Regions from separate parts of the Pseudomonas sp. NPDC078700 genome, predicted to be linked through region 2. Evidence: riboswitches for the same ligand, from Rfam matches in the RefSeq annotation. Region 2 holds a riboswitch; each other region holds the start of a gene.
The links. A riboswitch is a leader RNA that binds a small molecule or an ion and turns the genes downstream of it on or off. The one in region 2 is predicted to bind cobalamin.
Positions count from the first base shown of each region.

Region 1: it holds a riboswitch for cobalamin, as region 2 does, so the genes downstream of both, ACIGCM_RS17715 (TonB-dependent receptor domain-containing protein) here and ACIGCM_RS09455 (energy-coupling factor ABC transporter permease) in region 2, are expected to answer to the same signal.
Region 3: it holds a riboswitch for cobalamin, as region 2 does, so the genes downstream of both, btuB (TonB-dependent vitamin B12 receptor) here and ACIGCM_RS09455 (energy-coupling factor ABC transporter permease) in region 2, are expected to answer to the same signal.

Region 1 is NZ_JBITUI010000005.1:54,428-60,330, forward strand. It holds gene ACIGCM_RS17705 (cobalamin-binding protein) at 1-320, shown strand, start outside; gene ACIGCM_RS17710 (APC family permease) at 503-1,876, shown strand; gene ACIGCM_RS17715 (TonB-dependent receptor domain-containing protein) at 2,022-3,944, opposite strand; cobalamin riboswitch at 4,039-4,257, opposite strand; gene dxs (1-deoxy-D-xylulose-5-phosphate synthase) at 4,292-5,903, opposite strand, start outside.
Region 2 is NZ_JBITUI010000002.1:791,266-797,168, reverse strand. It holds gene ACIGCM_RS09465 (ABC transporter substrate-binding protein) at 1-392, opposite strand, end outside; gene cobO (cob(I)yrinic acid a,c-diamide adenosyltransferase) at 392-997, opposite strand; cobalamin riboswitch at 1,175-1,385, opposite strand; gene ACIGCM_RS09455 (energy-coupling factor ABC transporter permease) at 1,679-2,359, opposite strand; cobalamin riboswitch at 2,410-2,617, opposite strand; gene ACIGCM_RS09450 (hypothetical protein) at 2,915-3,142, opposite strand; gene ACIGCM_RS09445 (sulfate/molybdate ABC transporter ATP-binding protein) at 3,234-4,223, opposite strand; gene cysP (thiosulfate ABC transporter substrate-binding protein CysP) at 4,642-5,655, shown strand; gene cysT (sulfate ABC transporter permease subunit CysT) at 5,726-5,903, shown strand, end outside.
Region 3 is NZ_JBITUI010000003.1:348,948-354,850, forward strand. It holds gene bluB (5,6-dimethylbenzimidazole synthase) at 1-524, opposite strand, end outside; gene ACIGCM_RS11955 (cobyrinate a,c-diamide synthase) at 521-1,822, opposite strand; gene ACIGCM_RS11960 (hypothetical protein) at 1,906-2,475, opposite strand; gene btuB (TonB-dependent vitamin B12 receptor) at 2,536-4,386, opposite strand; cobalamin riboswitch at 4,517-4,746, opposite strand; gene ACIGCM_RS11970 (hypothetical protein) at 4,882-5,202, opposite strand; gene ACIGCM_RS11975 (O-methyltransferase) at 5,213-5,875, opposite strand; gene ACIGCM_RS11980 (C40 family peptidase) at 5,903-5,903, opposite strand, start outside.

The DNA.
Region 1 (5,903 bases), on a different contig from region 2:
TGTGGGATAAGCCGCTGTATACCCTCGGCGGCCAGCAAATTATCAGCGATGCTCTGCGCGTGTGTGGCGCTGAAAACATCTTTGCCAATCTGAAATTGCCGGCACCGCAAGTCAGTGTTGAAGCTGTTTTGCAACTTAATCCTGATGTGATTTTGGCTGGCAGCAGTGCTCAGTTGGAGGCCTGGCAGCGCTGGCCTAACATCAAGGCTGTGGCGCGCAAGCAACTGTGGCTAGTGCCGGATAAAGGCCTTGAACGGCCGAGCTTTCAAATGCTCAACGCGACCGCTCAACTCTGCCAAGTGCTCGCCAGAGCGCAGTAGAAGTGCGCGCCCAAGCCGACGCTATTCTAGCTAAAACCGACTGATTCGAGCCCCTTCCTTGCTTGCGCCCTTTGTTAGCCGTTAACCTGAAAACCTTGTGGCATCTAAGTCTGTCAGCTATTTGGGTGATACCAGATGCTTTAGACATGGATGGTTAAGTATTTTTGGCTCAAGGAGGAACCATGGTCAACAACACAAAATTTGCCCGCGTGCTGGGCTCCAAAGATGTCATCGCGCTAGCCTTTGGCGCAATGGTTGGCTGGGGTTGGGTAGTACTTGCCGGAACCATGATCAGCAACGCCGGTACAGGCGGCACAATGTTGGCCTTTGCTATCGGTGGTGCCGCGGTGATTATGATCGGCCTGGCTTATGCAGAGCTGGCGTCAGCCATGCCGCAAAATGGCGGTGAACACGTTTATGCCCACCGTGCGCTCGGTCCTGGGGCCTCGTTTTTCTGCACTTGGGCAATCATTCTTGGTTACGTTTCGGTGGTGGCCTTTGAAGCCGTCGCCTTGCCCACTGTGCTTGAGCAAATAGTCCCCGGATACAAAGCCGGGCTGATGTATTCAATCGCTGGCTGGGATGTTTATTTCACCTGGGCAATGGTGGGTATTGTCGGTGCAATCGGCATGACGTGGCTCAATATCCGCGGGGTAAAGGCCAGTGCAATGTTTCAAGCGGTGATTACCGTGTTGATCATTGTGGTTGGCATCATGCTGATCAGTGGCTCACTGTTCAACGGCTCGAGTGCCAACACTGAGCCGTTATTTGTTGGCGGAATGGGCGGGGTGTTTTCGGTCATTATCATGACGCCGTTTTTGTTCGTTGGCTTTGACGTTATCCCACAAGCGGCTGAAGAAATTGATTTGCCGTATCGCAAAATCGGCATCATTTTGATCGTTTCTGTTTTGATGGCCGTGGCCTGGTACATTCTGATTATGTATGCCACAGGGCGTGCCTTGGATGCCGAAGCCTTAGCGGGGACCAAGCTGGCGACGGCAGATGCAGCCACCGCTGTACTGGGCGGAGCATGGGCCGGGAAGCTGCTGGTGCTTGCTGGTCTGGGCGGGATTCTGACCAGCTGGAATGCATTTCTAATCGGCGGGTCGCGTGCGGTGTATGCCATGGCCGAAGCCAAAATGCTGCCCGCGTTCTTGGCCAAATTGCACCCCACTTACAAAACCCCGGTCAATGCGATTTTATTGATTGGTGCGCTTTCGATAGTTGCCCCTTTATTCGGCCGCCAGGCGATGGTGTGGCTGGTCGATGCTGGCGGTCTGGGTATCGTGGTTGCCTATTCGATGGTGGCGCTGTCTTTTATTGTGCTGCGTAAAAAAGAACCTGAGATGGAGCGCCCGTTTCGCGCCGGAAAAGGCCCATGGGTGGGGTATGTTGCGCTGATTTTATCCCTCGGCTTGGTGCTGCTTTACACCCCCATTGCACCTTCGGCATTGTTGCCAATCGAATGGGTTCTGGTGGGTGGCTGGTCGGCTGTAGGGCTCGCGTTTTATGTCTATTCGCGCAAGGTCTACGGTGTCGTCGACATCAAGCATTGATAGGTTTGCATCGACGGCTGTCGATTGTCACGGGGGGGCTAGTTTTTTCGGCCACCCTTTGCTGCCAATGATTTCCGCTTGATTTCGATACCGCGGTGGTCAAGCTTCACCTTGACCACCTGGCTACGCTTCTTTGGCGGCGTTGTTAGAGCTGCGGTGTCCAGGTCATTGAAACCAACGCGGTGCGCCCAGCTTCCTCGTAGTGGAAGGGGACTTGAGCGAAGGTGGTGCTATCGAAGGCTGTGCCGTTGGCCTGGTAGTAGTCATGGTCAAGCAGGTTGTCCAGCTTCAGATCAAAGCGCAGGTCGTTGGGGGCATTCCAGCCCGCACGCAGGCCCAGCACGCCGTAGCCCGGTATCTCTTGGCTATTGGCCAGGTCGTTGTAACTATGGCTGGCCACTAGCCAACTCGCGCCGACATTGAACTGACCGAAACTGCGGTCTATATCCGCCGTGAAGGTGTTTTCTGGACGACGGCTCAGGCGTTTGCCGTTGTTACCGCTGCCGCTGCTATTGCGCGCATCGACCAAGCTGTAGCCGAGGCTGGTGTGCCAGCCGAAAATTTGTTGTTTAAGCCCAATTTCCAGGCCGTGGATGGTCGCTTCATCAATATTTTCCGGGCGGAAGGCATCGATGCTGTTTGACTGATTGCCGTCCAGTGCATTGTTGGTGACGATCGCGTCTTCAATGCGGGTGTGGTAAGCGGAGATTTCCAATGAGCTGGTCGGCGACAAGCGCGAGCGCCACTGCAGCTCATAGCTGCGCGCCGTCTCCGGTTGTAAATCTGGGTTGCTATACACCGTACAACCAAAGCCGGGGAAACAATCGTCTGGGTAATACAGATCATTAAAGGTTGGCGCGCGGAAGGACTCGCTGTATGACGCAATCAAGTCGTTATCGTTATTCACGTGCCAAGTGAAGGCCGCATTCCAGCTGTTCTCGCTCCCAAAGGCTTCATTGTCATCATGACGCAGGCCGAGCTCAGTGCCGAACAGGTCGTTGTCATACCGGTGCTGAATAAATGCTGCTTTATTCCAGCGCGAGTTTTCGTTGAAGTCTGTCGAGCTGTTGAGGCGGTCTTCGTACCAGTCCAAGCCGAGCATCAGTTGTTGCTGCTCAGCAAACTCAATGGTGTTAAGCCAGCTGGCTTGGTCGCGGTAGGTATTGAATACTGAGCCGCCATAAGGGTCGTGCGACGTTTGGCGGTTCTCGGTATGACCCAGCTCTAGGCGTGACGTCCAGTTTTCGTTCAATTGCGCTTGCACATAAGCGCTGCCAGTGGATTCTTCAAAGTCAGTGTCGGCGGCCTGGGTCGGTGACAAGCTGTAGTCGTATTCACTCTGCCCGGACTGACGCAGCAGGTTAATACCGGCTTCAAGCCTGTCATTAAAGTTATGCGACAGGCTGAGGTTGAAGCCTTTGTTGCGATAGGCACTGTCTTCGCTGCCGATTAGATTGGTGCGCTCAAAGCCATCGGTTTCATCCAGCGAGGCTCCTAAGTCGAAGCGGGTCTGTTCGTCGCCGCCCGACAATCCCAGGCTGCGCTGCCAAGTGCCATAGGTGCCGTAACCTACTTTAAGGCGCGGGTGCAGGCCTTGTTCACCGCTGCGGGTAAAAATCTGAATGACGCCACCAATGGCGTCTGAACCATAGAGCGCTGAGCGGCTGCCACGAACCACTTCGATGCGCTCGATTTGATCAAGGTTGAGTTGTTCGAGGCTGGCTGTTCCGCTGGAACTGCCGGCAATGCGCTGGCCGTTGACCAACACCAAGCTTTGCGCTGTCGAAGTGCCGCGAATAAATATCCCGCTGAGTGAGCCGCTACCGCCACTGCGTTGGACGCTGACACCCGGCGTGCGAGCGAGTAAGTCAAGCACGTCACCGGCTTGTAGGCGTTCGATGTCTTTGCGTTCATAGACAGTGATAGCGGCGGTGGCTTTGCTGATCGGCTCTGCCTGACGGCCCGAGGTAATAACCAGAGGCGTGGCCTGATAAGGCTCGGCTGATTGAGCGGCCGTGGCCAGGCATGGGGCCATAGTGAGCGCCAAGTAAATGCGGGAAAACTTCATTAAACAACCTCAAAAGTACAATGCTTTTGAGGAGGGCAGGGACAAGCGCTGGCCAACAGAGACCCGCACTTGACGGTGATGCCCTCCGCAACACCAGTCAAAATTGCAACGAGGCAGGTCTCCGGGCTGCCGACAGCGTTTTTCACCTTCCCGGGCTAACCCAGTGGTTGTCGAAAAACGCTGTGCTGGGCTCAAGGGCTCAGCACTGTCGGTTACCGTTGCGGGGGCAGCGCAGGCATTGTCATAGACGCACCTGCTTCCCTTTTCACGCTGCGCCTTGCGGCTGACAGCGACCTCGGTCAATCACGATAAAACCCATTACCGAGTTTGCGGCAATGGGTTAGTTATTACTTGATAACAGCCAAACGCTGACGAATTGCCTGCTCGATACCCTTTGCATCAAGGCCGCATTCGGCAAGCATTTGTGACGGTTTGGCATGCTCGACGTAGAGGTCGGGCAGGCCAAGGTGGAGCACTGGCTTGAGCACATTTTCCTGTGCCAGAAACTCGCTGACTGCACTGCCAGCGCCGCCCATGATGCTGTTTTCTTCAATGGTTACCAGCAGTTCATGGCTGGCAGCTAGCTGGCGGATCAACGCCTCATCGATAGGCTTGACGAAGCGCATGTCGACAACAGTCGCATCCAGTGTTTCAGCGGCTTTCAAGGCTTCACTCAGTTGCACGCCGAATACCAGCATTGCCGTGCCGCTGCCTTGCCGACGGACAACGCCTTTGCCGATTTCCAACGGCTCAAGCCCGGCTTCAATGGTCGCGCCAGGGCCCGTGCCGCGTGGATAGCGCACAGCCGCGGGGCCGTCAAACAGGTGGCCGGTGGTAAGCATGCGGCGCAATTCGTTCTCATCGCTTGGGGTCATCACCAGCATGCCGGGGATGCAGCGCAAGTAGGTGATATCGAAGCTGCCCGCATGGGTCGGCCCGTCTTCACCCACTAAACCTGCGCGGTCAATGGCGAACAATACGTCGAGGTGCTGCACCGCAACGTCGTGAATCAGTTGATCATAGGCGCGTTGCAAGAAGGTCGAGTAGATCGCGACAACTGGCTTGCTGCCCTCACAGGCCATGCCCGCAGCGAGCGTAACCGCGTGCTGTTCAGCGATAGCCGTATCAAAGTAGCGGTCTGGGTATTGCTCGCTAAAGGCAACCAGATCGGAACCTTCTTTCATCGCCGGGGTGATGCCGAGCAGGCGCGAGTCTTGCGCTGCCATGTCACACAGCCACTGACCAAATACACTGGAGTACTTAGGGCCAGAAGGTTTTTTTGCGGCGGTTTGCGCAGCAGGACGATTGACCGGCTCAAGCTTGGTGATGGCGTGGTAACCAATGGGATCCGCCTCTGCCGGGGCGAAGCCTTTACCTTTTTTGGTGATGACATGCAGGAACTGCGGGCCTTCCAGGTCGCGCATATTGCGCAGCGTGGCCAGCATAGTTGGCAGGTCATGGCCATCAATTGGGCCAATGTAATTCCAGCCGAGTTCTTCAAACAGGGTGCCCGGAACCAGCATGCCTTTGGCGTGCTCTTCGGTTTTACGGGCGATTTCCCACGCGCCGGGAAGGCGCGAGAGTACTTTCTTGCTGCCTTCACGCATGCTTGCGTAGGTGCGGCTGGAAAGGATTTTCGCCAGATAATTCGACAGCCCGCCGACGTTGCGCGAGATCGACATGTCGTTGTCGTTGAGCACCACCAGCATATTGGCTTTAAGGTCAGAGGCATGGTTCAACGCTTCGAACGCCATGCCTGCAGTCAGTGCGCCATCACCTATGACGGCAACACTTTTACGGTTGCTACCCTGTATCTTGGCGGCAACCGCCATGCCCAGCGCTGCACTGATTGAGGTGCTTGAGTGGCCGACGCCAAAGGTGTCGTATTCGCTTTCGCTGCGGCGTGGAAAGGCAGCAACGCCGTCTTTTTGCCGCAAGGTGCTCATGCGCTCGCGGCGA
Region 2 (5,903 bases):
ACGCGCCCTAGTTTTGCCGCAACCAGCCGCGTACTGGCGAAGATCTGCGCCCAGGTAGTGGGGTATGGCACCACCACGACCTCGATGCCATGCTGACGCAATAACTCAGCTTGATTGTGGCTTTGCCAGCGCCTTGAAGCGAGGACCAGGTCCGGGTGCAGCGCAATGATTTCCTCGCTGCTGGCATGATTCACCGGCACCCTTTGTGCCTGTCCGGCCATCGAGGACAACTGCGGGTCACGGCTCTTGCTCGACACCGACAACAATTGCTCTGGCGCAGCAAGGCGCAACGCCAACATATCGGCACACTGATTAGTCGAGACCACTCGCGGCAGCGCTGCCGATACGCCAGGCACGCAGAGTACTGCAACCAAAACGAGCCAGGCTCGCATCAGAAATCAATGCCCATCTGCGCCCGGACACCCTGTTTATAGGCATGTTTAACGTCGCGGATTTCACTGACGGTGTCTGCCAGCTCAACCAACTCGGGCTTAGCCGCGCGACCGGTGATGATAACGCTCTGCAGTGGCGGACGCGCCCGAATCGCCTCCAGCACCATTGAGGTGTCGAGGTAGTTGTATTTGAGCATGTAAGTCAGCTCATCGAGCAGCACCAGATTCAAACTGGGGTCCTGCAACATCTTTGCAGCATGTGCCCAGGCTTCATCGGCTGCCGCCTTGTCCTGATCCCAGTCTTGGGTGTTCCAAGTGAAACCGGTTGCCATGGCGTGGTACTCAACCAATGGCGCATGCTGACGCAAATAGGTGATCTCGCCGGATGCCTGAGTGCCTTTGATAAACTGCACCACACCAGCGCGATGACCATAGCCAAGCGCGCGGTACAAAGTCCCGAAGGCTGAAGTGGTTTTACCCTTGCCATTACCGGTGATCAGAATAACGATGCCCCGCTCTTCTTGGGCACGTTCGATACCGGCATCGACCACGGCCTTCTTACGTTGCATCCGCTCATTGTGGCTGCGTTTTTTGTCATCATCGATCACTTGGCGACACTCCTGAAATCAGAAAATGCGCACGCGACTAGGCGCACACAATTCAACGGAGCGCAGCAACAGGGGATGGCAGGACGTGGCAATGCCAAGACCTGAAAGACAACTACTGGAAATATTTGCCCGCGAAGGCAATACACAGCATCGGCAAACCCACACCCCGGGGTACGCACCTATTGTCGATCAGGCCGGTCTTCTGGCTCGCCTTCATTCGCTAATCGCACCTTCCCGGTTGCCCAGTGGTATATCGCGATTGCATCAGGCTCTACAGCAGCGGGGGCTGCGCCGGAATACGCCATGTTTAACCATGCGATCACCGGACTTCCCGTTTCACCCGTTGCGCGGTTGCGCTCGGGGCACCTGTTCGATGCCACGCAGAGTACCCGAGTCGCCTATGCACGGCAACCGTTCAACAGGGCGTGACAGCTGGATCGAACGCCTCTTACAAAGGCGATTTCAGCTAGATCGAAGAATTGCACCCAGCAGCCATCGACTCGCAATTGGCAAGCATCGCAATCAAGTGATTGGGCTGTGCGCTAGCACCCGACGTGAGCGCTCGGTGCACGCGCAAAAATACAGCGCGACACCTGTCGGTCTTCAACCAGACAGGCATCAATCAAGCGTTCACTGCATGGCGCCAAGCATCCGCCTGAGCGCCGCAGGACTCACCCTTTAAGCAGGTTGATGCAGGCGCACATTAAACGCCGGACCACTGCTGTAACGGGCTAATGCCTTGGCACCGGCCAACACCGCCAGATCAATCAAGGGCTCGACAATAATCACCGTCATGTACGCCAAGCCAAAGGTGCCAACGCTGGCAAGGTTTTCCACACTAAAGCCGTGACCATAGAATGCCCAAAACGCGACCCACAGAACGATGCCACCCTGATACGCCGTCGACAGCGCCAGCACTTGACTGTAACGGGTGTCTACGTAGGCCGTGCTTTGCGGAATGATCCGTTGAGCCAAGGCATTAATCGCCCATAGCGGCACCAGTAACGTGGTCACATTCATGCCGTATTGAGGCAAGTCGAAAGGGGCAAAAAATACACCCTGGATCAACAAGCCAGCAGCCAGCCCAATCGCCGAGGCACCGGCACCAAACACCAATAACAGTGTAGAGCCCAGAATCAGGTGAACCTCTGACACCCCAACAGCATGGTGTGGCAAGACTTCAAAGAAACAGAACACCAGCGTAGTGGTAATCAAACTGCGTAGCAGTAGCGCCGCAACGCCGCCGTTATTGCGAACGCTATCAATGGCCATTTTTGCCGCCAGACCAAAACCACCTACTGCTGTTGCATAACTAAGAATGATTTTGGCGCCATCAACGACACCCGGTTCGATATGCATAGTGAATCCTCCATCGCACCCACCGTGCGATAAATATGAGCGAATGACCGGCAAAATCCGGTTTTGATGACAGGTTTCCTGGCTTGCGCGTCATCGCTTCACCCACCTTCCCAGCAATGCCAGTGGTGTTCGGGTGTCACTCTTCGCTTACAGTTGCGGAGGCAGCTGAGGGTTCAAGCGCTAAAGCCTTCACCCCATTCCCTTTTTCATTTCGCCCCCCAGAGAAGGGGGCCGAAAACCATCGGCGGCTACTTTACTGATGAACCCAACAAAAGCCTAGAAACAAACTGAAATGGTGCGGTGCAGTAAACGTATCGCCTGCGGTGTAACTGCCAGAAACCACGCGCAACCAGGCGCTGGGGGCTCGCCTGATTGGTAGTTGGGAAAGGAAGAAGGGAGATATGTATTTGATATGTATTTAATGACGAATGATGGGATTGTGGACAGGCCATGCGTGGTGGCAGCAAACAGGCACAGCAATGCCTGGCTCACATAGGAGGGTCGAGGAAGCACTGGCCTATTTTGACACGCCCCCTCCCTCCCTCTTACTGCAACTCAGCTAACAACACGTATATCGCTGATGGCCAACACCTCGGCCTGCGCGAGCAGTTCATCTTCGGTGGCGTCGGCTGCTGGCATCAGCAAACTGTTTTCGGCATCGGCGTGATGCAGTTCAATCAGATGGCGAGCAGCTTCGCCTTCACTCAGTTGGGATTGCTCTAATTCGAGCCCATGACTGCGTGGTTGGTTGTGGAACCTGTAGTTAAGGGTGAATTGGGACATAAGGATTACCTCTGCAGGTTAAGCGGGATAAAATACTGACCCGGAGGTCAGCTTATTAGTTCCAGCTGTTTCAGCAGAGGCAAATTGCTCATCAAGGATTGATTAGCGCCTGGCCACCCTTGGGTTTGAAATACAGTGTTTCGCCACGATTAAGGTCATCAAGGCTCATATGATCCTTGGCCACCTCAGCTTCAATCAGATCAGTCTGCCCAGCCACCTTGAGGGTGACGCGGGTGATTGCGCCCAGCGGACGGATATCGCGTACTTCACCAGCCTGATGCCCTTCTTGTGGCTGGCGCGACAAATGGACTTCATGGGGACGGAACAAGACGTGGTGGTCTTCGCCGATATAGAGGCGGTTGGCATCCCCCAGGAAGTGGTAAACGAAGTCACTGGCAGGGTTCTCATAGACCTCGCGAGGTGAACCGATTTGCTCAATCACTCCCTTATTCATCACGACGATGCGGTCTGCCACTTCCATGGCTTCCTCTTGGTCATGAGTCACGAACACGGAGGTTAGATGTACATCTTCATGCAGGCGCGCCAGCCAACGGCGCAGCTCCTTACGCACCTTGGCATCCAGTGCACCAAAGGGTTCATCAAGCAGCAATACGCGGGGCTCAACGGCCAGCGCACGGGCCAGTGCAATACGTTGGCGCTGACCACCGGAAAGCTGCTCTGGGTAACGGTCAGCAAGCCAGTCCAGTTGCACCAGGCCCAGCAGTTCATGCACCTTCTGTGCAATCACAGCTTCAGTGGGACGCTCGCGCTTGGGCTTCATGCGTAAGCCAAATGCGACGTTATCGAATACCGTCATATGCCGAAAAAGTGCGTAGTGCTGGAATACAAAACCCACATTTCGGTCACGCACATCGTGCTCGGAAACATCCTCACCGTGAAACTGAATGCTGCCGCTATCAGGTGTTTCGAGGCCGGCAATGATTCGCAGCAAGGTGGTTTTACCGCACCCGGATGGCCCTAACAGAGCGACCAGTTCGCCACTCTGAATGTTCAGGTTGATCTGATTTAGCGCCTTGAACGCATGGAAATTCTTGCTGACGTTAGTGATTTCAATCGACATGCGTTGCGTCCTCAGCCTTATGGCGCGGGCAGTTAATTCTTACGTGCTCTGCAACCAAGGTTGCGGCTAGACAATGTCATAGACGGCAGGTGGACCAAGGCGATGCAAGGGTGTGCGGATCATAGCGCCGGCTTTATATTCTTAAAAATATCGTTTAGTCAGATCAATATTCATTTAAAGAATAAGAATTTATACCGACTCCCATCAAATCCGCGGACACACTAGCCAAGACGCTGCGCTGTGTAAATCCACTCGCCGGGAATGGAAGCCACTGAAATTCTATTTAGATCTATACATAGCGCTAAAAATTACTTTTTAAGAATAAAAAACCTAGGCAGTATCAGCCGACTATTTTTGACCTAATAATCGAATTATATGCCTGATTTAAACAGGCATCGCGACGGGGAACGTCTTGATCATGCTAAAGAAATTGCTTCTAGCCAGTGTTGTCTCCACAAGCCTGCTCGGCAGCCTGTCCGCTCTGGCAGCTGATAAGCCGATCCTTAATGCATCTTATGACGTCGCTCGTGAGGTGTTTGCAGCGATCAACCCCAAGTTCGTCGCCAAGTGGAAAGCCGAAACCGGTAAAGACCTGGTGATTGACCAGTCATTTGCTGGCACTTCACGCCAGGCACAAGACATCATCCAAGGTAAAAAGGTGGATATCGTCACCTTCAACCAAGTTACCGATATCGACATCCTCGCCAAGCGCGGTTTAGTGCGCAAAGACTGGGCGAAGCAATTCCCGAATAACAGCTCGCCGTATTACAGCACCACGGCGTTTCTGGTGCGCAAAGGCAACCCGAAGCACATCAAGAACTGGGATGATTTGGCCCGTGACGATGTGAAGCTGGTGTTCCCTAATCCGAAAACATCTGGTAATGCGCGTTACAGCTACCTGGGTGCTTGGCTCTATGCCAACGAGAAATTTGATGGTGATGAAGGCAAGATCAAAAGCTTCGTCGGTAAAATTCTGCACAACGTGCAAAACTTCCCTACTGGCGGTCGCGCTGCCACTGTAGCCTTTGCTCAGAATGGCCAAGGCGACGTGCTGCTGACGTTTGAATCTGAAGTGGTCAACATCGCTAACAGTGATGAATTCAAGTCCGGCGAATATGAAATCGTGGTCCCGCCAGTGAGCGTTCTGGCTGAGTTCCCAGTTGCCTTGGTCGACAAGGTTGTTGATTCCAAGGGCACCCGTGACGTCTCCAAAGCCTTTCTTGAGTTCCAATACACCAAAGAAATCCAACAACTGCTGACCACCTTCAACTACCGCGTACACAACCCGGAAGTCGTTGCAGCCACTGCCAGCCAATTCCCGCAGGTGCGCCTGATCAACCCGAATGAAGTACTCGGCACTTGGGATGAGATCACCGCGAAGCACTTTGCCGCTAACGGTGTGCTGGATCAGTTGCTGGCTGAAGGCCGCTAATTGATTTGTAGTTTTGAGTAGTACAATAAGCCGCAGCTTTGCTGTGGCTTATTCGTTCAGGAACCTTAGTGTGCAAACCTCTTCGCGTTTTTTTCTGCAGAAACCGCTGCTTCCAGGTTTTGGCCTGAGCTTCGGCTTCAGCACGTTTTATATCTCTCTGGTGATCCTATTTCCGCTGTCGGCCTTGCTGGTTTATGTCAGTGACATGGGTTGGGCCCAATATTGGCAGGCAATCAGTGATCCACGGG
Region 3 (5,903 bases), on a different contig from region 2:
AAAGGCTTACTGCCGAGGGGCATATTCAATAGTTTGCCAAGTGCAACCGGATCAAACAGTGACACCCAGCCCATGCCCAAACCTTCAGCGCGTGCAGCCAGCCACATATTCTGAATCGCACAGGCCACCGAGGCTAAATCCATCTCGGGTAAGGTGCGCCGGCCAAAAATATGCGCCTCGCGTCGATCCATCAGCCCCACCACCAACACCTCAGCACATTCCCGGACACCCTCAACCTTGAGCTGCATAAACGCGTCAGAGCGCTCATTCAGTGCTTCTGCTGTGCGTACTCGCTCCTGCTCAACCAACTCAGCGATGGCTTCTCGGGTTTGCACCTGGGTTATGCGGATAAATCGCCACGGCTGCATCAGGCCCACACTCGGCCCCTGATGCGCCGCCTCAAGCAGCCTGGCGAGTAATTCAGGGGCAACTTCACCGCCACTGAAGTGACGCATATCACGGCGTTCGGCAATGACCCGGTAGATCGCGGCGCGCTCTGCTGCGCTGTAGGCATGTTCATTCATGGGCGAAACAGCTCTGCCACGGCATGCGGATTGGAGGCGAAGTAGAAATGAATGTACGAGGCCGTCAGGCGACCATCGCGATAAACCGATTCGCTGGTGCGCCGGTAATTTGGACATTCACCCCGGGCGATTTCAGGCAATTGGCCCTCAAGCGTAGAGTGATGAAATGTGTGCCCCCGCAGCATGCCCTCTGGCAGCTCAACCGCCTGTAACGCCAGCGCGCTAAGGCGCGACTGCAAGATCGCGCGACCGGGGAGCACGCCAAGCATAGCGCCACTCTCGCCCTGTTTATCGGTCAGCGACTCAAGCAGATAGAGCATGCCACCACACTCGGCCAACAACGGCTTACCCGCGCCGTGATGTGCGCGAATTGAATCAGCCATGCCTTGATTTCCAGCCAGTTGCTTCAGGTGCAGCTCAGGATAACCACCGGGCAAATAAAGGCCATCGGCCTGTGGTAACGCAGCATCGTTGAGCGGTGAGAAGTAACAAATCTGCGCCCCAAGCTCGCGCAATACATCAAGATTTGCCTGATACAAAAAGGCAAAAGCAGCGTCCCGCGCAACCGCAATCCGCACACCCGCCAACAGCGGTTTAATGCTGCGTTCTTGAGGGGCTGCAAAGTGAATTGCAGGCGGCAATTCAATTTGCGCACTGGCGGCCAGTGCATCTGCTGCCGCGTCCAAGCGAATCTCAAGATCGGCCAGCTCATCGGCCTGAACCAACCCCAGGTGACGACTTGGCAGTTCGATTTCGACACTGCGCGGCAAAGCCCCATACCAGCGCATGGAGTCAGCTATCGAGTCGGCCAGAATCTGCCCGTGGCGTGCACTACCAACACGATTCGCCAGCACCCCGGAGAATGGTAAACCCACCTGGAACGTCGCTAACCCGTGGGCCAGCGCCGCAAAGGTTTGTGCCATGGCCGAGGCATCAATAACCGCCATCACTGGAACGCCAAAGTGCTGAGCAAGATCGGCGGCCGAAGGCGAGCCGTCGAACAGCCCCATCACGCCCTCGATCAAAATCAAATCCGCATTTTGCGCTGCCTGCCAAAGCAAACGACGGCTTTCGGCTTCGCCAACCATCCATAAATCGAGCTGATAGACCGGTTGACCCGATGCACGCGCCAGAATCATCGGATCAAGGAAGTCGGGCCCACACTTGAAGACCTGAACCCGCTTACCCTGCCGTGAATACAAGCGCGCAAGTGCAGCTGTAACCGTCGTCTTGCCTTGCCCGGAGGCAGGCGCTGCGATCAACAATGCCGGGCAATGATGCGGCGCTGTGCTGCTCATCTAACTCACCCCGCTAAGCAGATGGAAAGCACAGCAAGGTACATCAGGACTCACGCTTCTTTTGCGCATTATGGCGAGCATAATTATGACCGCACCTCACGCCGACGTGCTGCAAAGGCTGCGTGCAGGCCCAGATACAAAGCGCTGGCACCGCCCAGATACAAGGCCAAATTAGTCAGGTTACGCGGGTAGTACACCGCGATACGCTCAACCAACTGGCCAAGGCTTGGGTCTGGGTAACGGCCCGAGAAAAACAGAAATCCACCGCCCGAAAACAAATAGCACACAAAGGCGCTGACCGAAGCAATTGCAGCCAGCAACAGAAGACTGCTTGGCTGATGACGATGCATAACGGCGTAAAGCCGACCACCGAGCCACATAGCGCCATAGGCCGGAATTAACATCCAATAGGCAGGCGACATGCACCAGTCACTTACCCCAGCCCATTGCATGGCCGCGATATCAAGCAATGAAGCCTCGACAAACAGTGCTGGAAATACCCAGCGCGGCTTAAGCAAAGCACCCGCCAGAAAGAACACAGCCCAGGATGCACTGGGCAGGTTAACCGTGGCGAAATGCTGACCACGGGTCATGGCCATCAATGCGGCAAGCGCAATGGCGATCAGTAACTGGCTGCGTGGCGAAATGTTCATAATCTTCTCCTCTTGGCCGTGCCAGGGCGCAGAAACTACGCCATGGTCAAGGCATGGCGACTAGAGTGCTTGGTAACGCACGCTGAAATACACGGCCTGCCCCGGTTGGTTGTAACCGTCCGCAGTCTCATAATCAGCACCCAACAAATTCGCGACACGGCTTTGCAGCCGCCACTCTTTTGTGAGGCGATACTCTGCGCGCAAGTCAACGGTGGCGAAACCTGAAAGCTCCTTGGTATTGGCCAGGTCGTCATAACGCTGACCTTCAGCATGCACGCTGCCGCCGATGCTGAACTTGCCTAGTTGGCGATCAACATCAAGGTTGAACAGTTGCTTGGCACGCCGCGCCAACTGGTTACCGTCATTGGCTCCGCTCGACTGGTTCTGCGGGTCAATCAATGTGTAGTTGGCGTTCCAATCGAAGCCCAGCAATTGACTGGCCACAACCAGCTCCACACCATTGATTCGGGCTTTATCGACGTTGGATGGCCCTTGAATCGAAGCGTCGTATGCAATCAGGTCATCGATTTCATTGCGGAAAGCGTTAACCGACCAGTGCCCCCAATCGTGCTGACCGGTTAGCCCAACTTCAATGCTTTCTGAGGTTTCAGCATCCAGATTTGGATTGCCGTAGTCAGGGAAGTACAACTCGTTAAAGGTCGGTGCCTTGAATGCACTGCCGTAACTGATGGTGCTGCGCAACCAGTCGGTCAACGCAAAGCCGTAGGCGATATTACCGGTCTGATGATCACCGAACTGTTCGTTATCATCGCGGCGCAGCGCTACTTGCCAGTCATGACGCCCGGCCTCGCCTAAGTACTGAACAAAGTAGCCATTATTGTCACGTGAGTCCTGATCGTAATCAGTGCTGCCGTTGATTTCATCGCGCTGGTAATCAGTGCCGAGCGTCACTGTCTGACCCTCAGCAACGCTTATATCGTTCTGCCAACTTACCGTGTCGCGTCGGCTATCAAAGCGTGAGCTGAATTTGCCGTCCGTGTAGGCATCGGACTTATCCTCACTGCGTCCAGCCTGCAAAGTCACCAGCCAGATATCGAACGGCGAGAAACGGGCACGGCCACCATAGACATTGGACTCGCCGTCAGCATTGGCATTGAAACCTGAGGTACGGCTGCGGTTAACGCTGTCGTAATCGTTGTGCGACTTGGCTTTAAGCAGGTTTGCATCAAGTTCCAAGCCGTTGTCGAAACGATAACCGGCACTCAGGGTGCCGGACAGATTGCGATAACCATCGTCATCACTTTCAGCCCCGCTGACCCCAGCTGATTTGACGTTAATCCCGTCAGTATCCGAACCGCTGACGCCAAGGCTGTACCAACCCTTGTCACTGCCCCCAGAAACACCCGCGCTGCCGGTAGAGGCGTCATGCGTGCCGTAGCCAGCAGAAAAGAACGGTTTAGCCTCGCCCGTCTTTCCTTTGCGGGTAAAAATCTGGATAACCCCACCAATGGCTTCAGAACCATACAGGCTGGAGCGCGGTCCACGTACGACTTCAATGCGTTCAATCAACTCAATGGGCAGATCCTGCAAGGCAGCACCGCCGGAGCTGACCGAACCAATCTTGACGCCATCAATCATGACCAACACGTGATCAGACTCAGTGCCACGCATAAATAGCGAGGTCGACTTACCGGGCCCGCCGTTATTGACCAACGAAACACCTGGGACTTTTCGTAATAACTCAGGCACAGAATTGACCTGTGTTTGCTCGATTTCTGCACGATCAAATACCGTGACAGCAGCCAGGCTCTGGTTGGCCGTTTGTGCTGTACGCGTGGCGGTAACCACGGTGTCGTCAAGCTGGTTCGGTTCTACTGCGAAAACCTGGGAACCACTGGATACGCCACACAGCACGACGGCTGCTGACGTGAAAAAGGACTTACTGCTCATTGCGTATGCTCCGCCGCTCTCACCCGTGCGACCTAGACTGGGAAAGACATACGGAGAACAGCAGACGCATTAGCCACAGGTACGCAAAAAAACGCCCACAGGGTGATACGCCCGACAAAGCCCTCCGCGATGCCGTGAACATGCGACAGGCCGGTCTCCGGGCTTACGAGCAGCGCACTGTTGCCAGCACACCATCAAACACACCTTCCCATGCCTGAGCACAGTGGTTGAAAAAGCGTTTGAGTTGACTCGTTTACCGTTGCGGGGGCAGCGTCGGAATTGCTTGCGTGAACACGCAAAACTCACCGACTTCCCTGTTTCACCCTGTAAATACAAGGCACCTGAAGCAAGCCGCGCAGAGTAGTGACTTGCGACTAGAAGGTCAAACACCAATGCAATGGCACTGGGCGTGGCAACGCGACGTTTACCCACCATTGAGCACTCAAAAAACCGATTGCCGGTTAAAATGCTGGATGAAAAAGTGTCGATTCAGTTTCAATGGCGCGGATAAAAGTCGGCGGGTTTGACCGCAAGCCACTCAACAAAGGTGCGCAGGCGCTCATCACTCAACAAGCTCTCCCGCGAGTTGTAGGTCAGCGCCAATTCTTTTTCGCTAAACAAGCGGTGCACTTGGTTGTGACAGGCGCGACACAGCCACAGGGTTGCAGTGATGCGCTCTGTCTTGGCGTAGCGCTTTTGCACATAGGTTTTGTTGTGCAGCGCTTTGGGAATCAGATGATGTCGAGTCAACAGCGTATCGCGCGCGCACAATTCACAGGCGTCAGGCTGGGGTGGCAGACGAATAGGTTCGGACATAAGGCAGATGTTAACGCTTGCGGCAGAGTGTCAAACCATCACCCAGCGGCAGTAATGTCAGATCGATACGCGCATCATCTTTGAGCTGCGCATTCAGCGCTTGAATCGCGCGCGTGTCTTCGCTTTCAGGCTCGGCTTCAAGCACCCGTCCACTCCAGAGGGTGTTATCGAAAAGCAGCAAGGCACCCGGCTTAAGCAAGCGTAGCGCCTGTTCAAAATAGTCGGGGTAATTGGCTTTATCGGCATCGATAAACATCATATCGACCGTCTCTGCAAACCCCTCGCGCTCCAGCTGTGCAAGGGTATCCAGTGCGGGAGCCAAACGCTGCTCGATACGATCACTAACCCCAGCCTCTTGCCAATAGCGCTCAGCGATTGCGTTGTAATCGGCCACCAGATCACAACAGATTAGCTTACCGTCAGCGGGCATTGCCTGAGCCATGCAGATCGCGCTGTAACCGGTGAACGTACCGACTTCAATGATCCGTTTGGGCGCCAGCAACTGCACCAGCATCGCCATAAACTGCCCCTGCTCGGGTGCAATTTGCCAGCGCGCATTGGCAAGCATGGCCGTCTCTTCACGCAGCCGTTTCAGCGTAGAGGATTCGCGCAGGGAAACATCCAGCAGGTAGTGGTACAAGGGTTCGTCGAGATTAAGCGTTCGATTGGTCATTGGCGTCTCCGTACCGAATGCAGCCCTT